3 regions of the Psychrobacillus sp. NPDC096389 genome follow, and region 3 is predicted to be linked to each of the others. Evidence: riboswitches for the same ligand, from Rfam matches in the RefSeq annotation. Region 3 holds a riboswitch; each other region holds the start of a gene.
The links. A riboswitch is a leader RNA that binds a small molecule or an ion and turns the genes downstream of it on or off. The one in region 3 is predicted to bind cobalamin.

Region 1 (3,207 bases), on a different contig from region 3:
CTTCTAATTGAATGGATTCAAATGTAGTAGCACTTTGGTTTTGGAAAATCTCCGTACATAAATTACTGCTATACACCATACCTGCATGCTTGTTCGGATTGCTTCGATTCACTTCATCACGATAAAACATGAACGGTACACCGGTTTCTAGTTGAGAGCGCATAATACGTTTCATCAAGTCGATTGCAGGAACCGTTTCACGAGATAGACGACTGTCATTCACGCATTCCTCGTACTTTTGGCGGAATGAACCTTCCCCGCGTTTTTCATCATAGAAGTCTTCCAATGAATAACCTTTTAACTGACGTACTTCATGTGGGTCAAATAAATGCCATTCTTCCCGTGCATCTACCTTTTCCATAAATAAATCCGGTAAGCAAACACCTGTGAAAATATCGTGCGCACGAAGACGGTCATCTCCATTGTTTAAACGTAAATCTAAAAATGTGAAAATATCTTTATGCCAAACATCTAAGTAAACAGCAACCGCTCCTTGACGCTGACCAAGCTGATCTACACTCACTGCTGTGTTATTTAATTGTTTAATCCAAGGAAGTACACCACTGGATGCCCCTACAAATCCTCGAATCGAAGAACCACGGCTACGTACTTTCCCCATATACACACCAATCCCACCACCGAATTTGGACAGTGTTGCCACATCTGTGTTGCTGTCATATATTCCTTGCAAACTGTCGTCTACTGTGTCGATGAAGCAACTAGAAAGTTGTCCGTGCGGCTTTCCTGCATTTGAAAGTGTTGGGGTTGCTACAGTCATATACAAATTGCTCATTGCCCAATATGATTCTTGTATTTTCGCAAGACGAGATTCTTGCTCATCTTTCATTAATGTCATTGCAATCATCATCCAACGCTCTTGCGGAAGTTCCACGATGGAATTATCGAAGTCTTTTGCGACATAGCGATCTAGCAATGTTTTTAAGCCAATATAAGTGAATAAATTATCGCGGTTTGGAACAATTATTTCGGCTAATTGTTGTAGTTCTTCGGGTGAATAAGCTTCTGTAATGCGTTTGTCATAAAGTCCCTTAGAAACTAGCAATTGTACATTGCTTGCAAACTTACTGTAAACTCTATCTGCTGAAGTGCCTCTTATTTGAGCTACCTTTTCATATACGTCTGCTAAATGAATGCGGGCTGCAACAAATGTCCAGTATGGCTCTTGTTCGTCTAGAAAGCTTAGTGCTTCTAGCGACATCGATTTCGCCCATGCAGATGTCGTTCCTTCTGGATGTTTTGCTATCCATTTCTCATGTACTTTCACTAATGGAGCAATGTTCGTTTCTCCAAATTCATTTATTAGTTGGTGTAATAGTTCTTGTTTTGTAGTGTTTGATATCGTTGTCATATAAATTCCTCCTTAGTTATTTGGTCAATGAGTAGATATGTAGTCGTCAAATTTTGGAGACACAAAAAAGCGATGTCTCAAGCCTCTTCGGCTGAGTCATCGCTCAAAATTTAAAAGTAGGAAACAATAGAACCAATTCTTTAAAATGATTAAAAAGGTCCTTCGCCTCCACCTCTCAACCCCCGAAGAAAGTGTTGCTTCATACGATAAAAAAGGCAGGTCTACTGGCTCGTGTTTCATCCTTCTGCTGTCCTTCCCACGATCGCTCGCAGTGGTTAATTCAACAGTTGTCGACACTTACAGTTGCGGGGACAGCTTCGGTATTGCACCGAATTCCCTTTTAAACCATAAAGGTACCTAATTATCGTCAAAATACTATATGTTGTGTTTTATTTTCTAATATAGCCTAACATATTGTGTTTAGACTTGTACAGTGGAAAGAATCAATTGCATCCAAAGAATCATTTTAACAGTTATTTGACCAAATAAAAAGATGGACATCCGTAAAATGTCCACCTCTTTTCATTACATAAAAACGATAATTGCTAACACTGCCGCTAACACCAAACGGTATATAGCAAATGGCATTAATTTAATTCGCGAAATTAATTTTAAGAAAAATTTGATCGAAATTAAAGCAAATACAAATGCACTAATAAAACCTACTGCATAAAAGCCCATATCATTCATATTAATATGTTCCCAATTCTTCATAACAGACACTAAACTTGCCCCGGCCATAATTGGCACAGCCATGATGAAAGTAAAATCTGCTGCGGTTTTATGGCTCATTCCGAACAATACACCACCAGAAATCGTTGCACCTGAACGAGAGAATCCTGGCCATAATGATAGACATTGAACCAATCCCACTTTAAATGCTTGGGCATATGTAATTTGGTCCAAACTAACGATTTTCGGTTTTTTCGGTCCAAACTTATCCGCAACAATCATTAAAATAGACCCAGCTATAAGGCTAAAAATAACTGTCTTTACACCAAACAAATTATCATCAATAAAATCTTTAAGTGCGAATCCTAAAATAACAGCAGGGAGCATTCCAACAATTACATGTAATAAATTGAACTGTTTACTCGATTGCTCGCTATCTATTTTATACAATCCTACTAAACTAAATAATCGTTTCCACATAACTACGACTACCGCTAAAATCGATCCCAATTGTACAACGATCTTAAATGTATTTGCTGAATACATACCTAAAAACTCTTCTGTTTTTAGCCACATGTCATCCACAATAATCATATGACCTGTAGATGAAACAGGTGCAAACTCTGTCATACCTTCAACAAACCCTAATATTAATGCTCTTAATAATTCTAGAAATTCCATAAGATCTCCTTAGTCACGTTTTTTAAAATACCAAACAATAAATGCGATACCTACAACTGCTAAAATTGCATACACAATATTAGAGTAAATATCCATATACCCAACAATTTCATCCCAATTCTCCCCGACAGCTGCTCCAACTGAAACTAAAACCGTATTCCATATAAGTGTTCCTAGCGTCGTGAACAATAGAAACAGGCTAAACTTCATATTCGACATACCAGCGGGAATTGATATCAAACTTCTAACAAGCGGAACTAATCTTCCGAAAAATACCGCCCACACTCCGTATTTGTCGAACCAAGCATCTGCCTTATGAATATCTTTAATCGTTAGTCGTAAAATCTTCCCATACTTCTGCACTATTTTCTCTAAGCGCTCTACATCTAACAGTGTACCGATCCAATATAAAATAGCTGCTCCAATAACCGAACCAGCAGTCGACGCAACAATTATGCCAAACTTGGTCATCAATGTTGTTGTCG
Region 2 (3,207 bases), on a different contig from region 3:
CACGTGGGCTATGAATGTCATATACTCCTAAACCAATTTCTTTATCATAGGTATTTTTTTCAAATGCTGAAATGATTTCTCCATGACTTCTTGATGTTTCAATCGATATTACATCTGCATCTAGGGCACTAATGGAATCGATTATACCGCTGAATTCTGAATAACACATATGTGTATGGATTTGCGTATCATTTTTTACTGAAGCAGTTGCCAGTTTAAATGCATATACGGCTGCATTTAAATAGTCGTCCCTTTTTTCAGGGTTTAATGGCAATCCTTCTCTTAATGCAGGTTCATCTACTTGAATCATGCCGATTCCATTCTTTTCAAGCTCCTCGATTTCCTGACGAAGTGCATATGCAATTTGGTTTAACACATCAAAACGAGGGATATCGTCACGTACAAATGACCAGTTCAAAATCGTTACAGGTCCTGTCAACATTCCTTTTACTGGCTTCGTCGTTAACGATTGGGCATAAACACTTTCCCTCACTGTAATTGGTTCACTGAACGCAACATCCCCCAAAATAAGTGGAGGTTTAACACAGCGCGAACCGTATGATTGAACCCAGCCAAATTGTGACACCGCAAAACCACCAAATTTTTCACCGAAGTATTCTACCATATCTGTTCTCTCAAATTCACCATGAACTAAAACGTCAATGCCAATTTCCTCTTGAATTTTAATCCATTTTTCAATCTGTTCATTAACAAATCGCTCATATGCTTGATCCGTTATTTCCCCTTTTCGCCATTTCGATCTAGTTTGTCTTACTTCAGGGGTTTGCGGCAAACTCCCGATTGTCGTTGTTGGGAGAAGAGGTAAGTTAAATCGTTGCTGTTGCTTTTTAATACGTTCAGCAAATGGTAATGCACGGTTCACATCTTGTTCTGTTAGTTTTTCAATACTTCCCTTCACTTTTGCGTTTTGTCTGTACTTGGAGTTATTTAAAATAGAAAGGGCATTTTTACTTTCTTCAAGTTCTGCTTCAATCACCTCAGTTCCTTCATGTACTCCTTTACTTAGCAGAACAATTTCAACAAGCTTTTCATCAGCGAATGCTAGCCCGCCTTTTATGATTGAATCTAGTCGCTCTTCTGATTTCGTACTGACCGGTACATGTAAAAGAGATGCAGAAGGTTGAACAATAAGCCGATCTTTTTCAACATATGCTTGAATTTCGTTTAGAAGTGCCACTTTTTTATCCAATTCTGCGCGCCATACATTTCGTCCATCAATGACACCTGCAAAAAGGATTTTGTCTTTAGGGAATCCATATTTCCGTAGCTGTTCAAGCGAATCTCCGTGCACAAAGTCCAGACCTAGTCCTTTCACTGGCAACTCAGCAACCGCTTCATAATCAGCAGCTTTTTCAAAATACGTTTGCAGGATAATATTGAGTCCTGGAACTGCCTCATGAATTGCAGTATAAACTTGTTTCACTTGCCCTATTTCTTCGCTAGACAATTTACTAGTCAAAATTGGCTCGTCAAGTTGCACCCACTTTGCTCCTGCCTCCGCAAGTTCTTTTAACACTTGAATATACAGTGGTGTAAGCTGTTGTAATAAAGAAGTGAAATTTTCTGTCCTTGCCAGTTTAATATAAGTAACTGGTCCCAAAATAACAGGTTTTCCATTAATACCTAGCTTCTCTTTTGCTTCTTTATAAAAAGTAAGTGGACGATTCTCTACTAATTGCGGTGTTACACCTTCAAGTTCTGGTACGATATAATGATAATTCGTATTGAACCATTTCGTCATTTCCGATGCTACTGCATCTTTATTTCCACGGGCAATTGCAAAATAAGTCTCCAAAGACACTTTTCCACCTGTATATGTAAAGCGCTTTGGAACAACTCCAAACATAACTGATGTATCGAGCACATGGTCATATAGTGAAAAGTCTCCTACCGGAATAAGATCGATTCCTAATTCTTTCTGTTTACGCAAATTCGCAAGACGTATTGCATCCGTCGTTGTTAACAGTTCCGCTTCTGAAATCTTACCGTTCCAAAAACTTTCTAACGCTCTTTTCCATTCACGCTTTTCACCAATTCTTGGATATCCAATATTTGAACTTTGTACGTTTACCATGCATATTCTCCCCTTTTAGTTTATGTTTTTAAATATGTAAACCTGTGAATCTCACTTTTTCAATCACCCCCTTTCCAGTTGGTAATGTAATGTAAACAAAAAAAGCGATGTCCCAGCCATCTTCGGCTGAGCCATCGCTCAAAATAAAAAGTAGGAAACAACAAGACTAATCCACCGATACGATGAAAATAGCCCCTCGCCCCCACCTCTCAACCCCCGAAGAAAGTGTTGCTTCATACGATAAAAGGCAGGTATACTGGCTCGTGTTTCATCCTTCTGCTGACCTTCCCACGATTGCTCGCAGTGGCTGTTTCAACAGTCGTCCACACTTACAGTTGCGGGGACAGCTTCGGTATTTCACCGAATTCCCTTTTAAACCGTAACGGTACCAATTTATCGTTAACATTTTATATACTGTGATTGTAAAGACAAAAAAGAGTCTGCTCCTGATAATTATTAAAGGAGCAGACTCTTCGTATGAATAAGTCTTTTCCTCATCTATCAAGTCTTTAATCGACTTGCTGGAATTAGCACCGTGCCATAACAGGCGGTTGCTGAGGTGTCATCGGGCCAGTCCCTAAACCTCTCTAGATAAGAAAAACTATTAAATTTTATTGTTGCTTACAACTCTACTTCATTATCTAATAATTTGCAATACTTTTTTCGAAAAGGATTTTTCCCTATTCGTATTTATGGATTAGTTGACCATAATCCAGCTGATTTAAGTAGGATTCTTGGATTCATTTTAAGCTGAGCGACCATAAAGTCTGCAAGATCTTCTGGCTGCATAACTTTTTCTGGATTGCCGTCTGTTAAGTTTAATTCGACCGCCATATCTGTTGCTACTGTACTTGGCGTTAATGTAACGACACGGACATTATGCTTTCTAACTTCTAGCATCAAGGATTCGCTCAAAGCAATTACTGCTGCTTTTGATGCACTATAAGCACTTGTTACTGGTGCTCCTTTTTGACCTGCTGTGGAGGAAATATTAATAATATCCCCTGTCTGTCTTTCAATCATTTCAGGTAATACAGCTCGCGTTACGTAATAAGTCCCCATGACATTTACTTGAATAATTTTTGCCCATTCTTCTGGATCTAGTTCAAGGA
Region 3 (3,207 bases):
TTCACAGCAAACGAAGATACAACTGTCATCTTGTTTTTAGTAGATATGCATGCGCCAGCTTTCTCAGATGGTACCATTAGCGGAACTAAAATTCAGAGATAAATTAGTAATGGAAGAGCGTACCGATCATTTGTTGATTCGGCACGCTTTTTTTGCCTAGGAAACTATAAAAATTTAGACTTGTGGATAATTTATAAAAGTTACATGAGGTATGGCATTTTTTGTATTATACGTAGTATAGGGAGAATGCGTCGCAAGGTATCCGCTAGCCTTCGCGCTTGGCGCATCATGCATGAGCCAACTCGTGTTTCACACGAGTCGAGTGTCTTATGACTGCGACTCATGCGGCCCGAAACACTGCGGCAAATATATCCGAGCTAATTATCTGGAGAAGTTTACCCAATAAAAAATGCGCAACATTCTAGCCATTACTCGCAACATTGTATAGAATTCCCGCAACATTCTACCTCAAATGCGCAACATTGACAAAAATGAGTCACAGCCATCGTTGTCTCACTCCAAGTAAACTTGTTGTTATAAGGATTAGTTGCTTTCATATGCAATTTAGTTGCTCTCACGCCTATTTTGGTTGCTTTGGGAGTAGATTTAGTTGCTTTCCACAATCAATTGGTTGCCCTAAGCCATTTACTGGATACACTCCATGAAAAAATTTGCATCACATTTTGGTTTTAGTGAGCAGATACTCAATAAGTAAATAATTTCTATTGATTTTCACTGTAGATGGCGACTCCTATCGAGACCAACAAAATGTTGGTCTCGAAGGTGTTACCACATGATGTGGCGCTCTTAGCCTTTGTTCTTCTGGGAGTAAAATGAGCCTTCACAAGGATGAAGGCTCATCACTCACCCCACGGAAAGCGTCCGTCCTGCAGCGAAAATCATGGCGGACACTTTATCCAGCTCGCTAAGACGCATTCTCCCTATTATGTGTATCCATCATATTTAGTAAATCAAGCAAGACACAGGCATCTTAGCACTTTTATTATATTATTCCTCTTCAATCTTTCCAAAAACTTCATCTTTTGTTTGTTCGAATGCTTTTTGCAAATTGCGTTTGTACAATTCTTTCTCTTGTTCATTCAAATTTAACGTATTACTTATTTCTTCTTCATAGTATTTAAAGATAGTCTGAAGTGATGTGGATTCATTTGCGATACTATTTGTCATTAATGTATGTTTAAAGCTTTCTACGTAATAATTTTTTGTTCCAACTGTCATGTCCTAACTTCCTTTCTATCGTAAACATAAAAAGCATCTTCCCTTAGTTGTTACAAAGGAAGATGCTAATTCAATTGAATGAATATGGTTGCTCGTTGTCGTGACGAAAAATTGGTATAGAAAAGAAAATCACTATAAATGGCATAGTGAAATAAGAGGAGTCGATTCCTCCAATGTTTCTTTCCGATTACGTTTTTTCGTACGGCAGCAAATTCAAGCCGTTGCTTGTTCATAGCTGCACTTAACACCTCCTATTTCCGCGTAGGTTTTGGTGTGTACTTGAAATAGGCAGGTCTCCTGGCTCATGATCATGGCGTTTCTTTCCCTTCCCATTAACGATTAACAGTGGATTTGAAAGAATTGCTCCCATTTACAGTTGCGGGACAGCGTCGGTTTTTCACCGAACTTCCCTTTTAAGCTATTTTACCGAAGGAAAATAGCACCTAAATCTACACGTTATTCAGTTGTTCTTTTACTATAACATAGATGAAGTAGAAGAATTTTTTTTTATAAACAATCGCAAATTTGGACAAGAAAATGGCTTGGTCCCTTCCTATAATCAATAGGAGGGGGGAGAAGAATGACTATATGGAAGACAAAAAATCCGTATCAAGTTTATATTTATACTTGTTTTTTATCACAATTATTTTTTACATTTATTTTCACTGTAAGTTTGTTATATCAAGTGAAAATTGTCATGCTAGATCCATTGCAACTTGTTTTAGTAGGGACTGTTTTGGAACTATCCGTTTTTCTATTTGAAATTCCAACTGGAGTAATTTCAGATGTAAAAAGCCGGAAGCTCTCCATTATAATTGGGTACTTTTTAATAGGGGGTGGTTTTTTAATCGAGGGGTTATTCCCATATTTTATGACTGTGATTTTAGCGCAAGTTGCATGGGGAATTGGTTATACATTTACTAGTGGTTCCTTGCAAGCTTGGATTGCAGACGAAGTAGGGGAAGAGCGTGCTTCTTTAGCGTTCATACGAGGAGCAAAGGCTGGTAATCTTGGGCAAGTCATAGCAATACCTCTAAGTATATTAACGGGTCTTTATATGATTAATCTACCAATCATTATTGGTGGACTTTGTATGGTTGGGTTGGCGATATACTTAATCATATTTATGAAGGAAGAAAACTTTAAACCTCTAGAAAAAACGGAAAGAACATCTACTTGGGAAAGTATGAAGGGAAGTATGGGGAAGATTATTTTTCATGCTAGAACTAGCTTTATCATCAGAATGCTTTTCCTTATTGCTTTATTCGTTGGATTTTATAGTGAAGGATTCGATCGTTTATGGATGTCCCATTTTTTTGATGTATCTAATCTAGTAGCGCTAACGGATGAAAAGCTAGTTTTATTAACTGGAGGTATTCAATTTATGGTTGTGCTAATTTCTTTTGTAGTACTCCATTTAATGAATAGAAGCTCTATCCATCAGTATTTAAAGCATATTTATATGGTCCTTTTTACATGTAGCTTATTTATTATTGCTTCATTGATCGGCTTTGCATTGTCAACATATGCAATTGGCTTATTAGTATTTTATATCATTATTCAAGTCACAAGAAAAGTGATGTATCCGTTAGAGGATATTTGGCTAAATAAGATCATTCCAGAGTCGTCTACACGTGCAACATTTTTTTCCGTAAAAGGCCAAGTGGATGCTATCGGTCAAATTGGCGGAGCTCCTGTGATTGGTTATATTGCAACAAATTTCACGATAAGAACGGCAATTATTGTTAGCGCAATTTTGTTAACTCCAGTTCTATTTTTATACAATGTCGTTTTGAAAAAGCATCGGTCTTGATACTGATGCTTTTGTTTTCAATATATGATATTTACTTAAGTGAATGTCGATAATTACTTGATCTATTTCGAATTAAAAAATTTTTCTTTGAATGCTGGACTTAATTCACTCCATACATCAAATTTATTGCCATCTAAATCATAGAAAACAAAGTT

Region 1: it holds a riboswitch for cobalamin, as region 3 does, so the genes downstream of both, ACIQ38_RS15660 (ribonucleoside-diphosphate reductase subunit alpha) here and ACIQ38_RS16660 (hypothetical protein) in region 3, are expected to answer to the same signal.
Region 2: it holds a riboswitch for cobalamin, as region 3 does, so the genes downstream of both, metE (5-methyltetrahydropteroyltriglutamate--homocysteine S-methyltransferase) here and ACIQ38_RS16660 (hypothetical protein) in region 3, are expected to answer to the same signal.

What each region holds. Positions count from the first base shown of each region.
Region 1 is NZ_JBIWFB010000006.1:146,293-149,499, reverse strand. Features, by position in the region: gene ACIQ38_RS15660 (ribonucleoside-diphosphate reductase subunit alpha) at 1-1,369, opposite strand, end outside; cobalamin riboswitch at 1,567-1,744, opposite strand; gene ACIQ38_RS15655 (undecaprenyl-diphosphate phosphatase) at 1,895-2,722, opposite strand; gene ACIQ38_RS15650 (DedA family protein) at 2,732-3,207, opposite strand, start outside.
Region 2 is NZ_JBIWFB010000008.1:161,783-164,989, reverse strand. Features, by position in the region: gene metE (5-methyltetrahydropteroyltriglutamate--homocysteine S-methyltransferase) at 1-2,095, opposite strand, end outside; cobalamin riboswitch at 2,325-2,504, opposite strand; SAM riboswitch class I at 2,587-2,693, opposite strand; gene ACIQ38_RS18085 (3-ketoacyl-ACP reductase) at 2,786-3,207, opposite strand, start outside.
Region 3 is NZ_JBIWFB010000007.1:101,549-104,755, forward strand. Features, by position in the region: gene ACIQ38_RS16655 (pirin family protein) at 1-102, shown strand, start outside; gene ACIQ38_RS16660 (hypothetical protein) at 1,009-1,239, opposite strand; cobalamin riboswitch at 1,510-1,701, opposite strand; gene ACIQ38_RS16665 (MFS transporter) at 1,820-3,052, shown strand; gene ACIQ38_RS16670 (VOC family protein) at 3,115-3,207, opposite strand, start outside.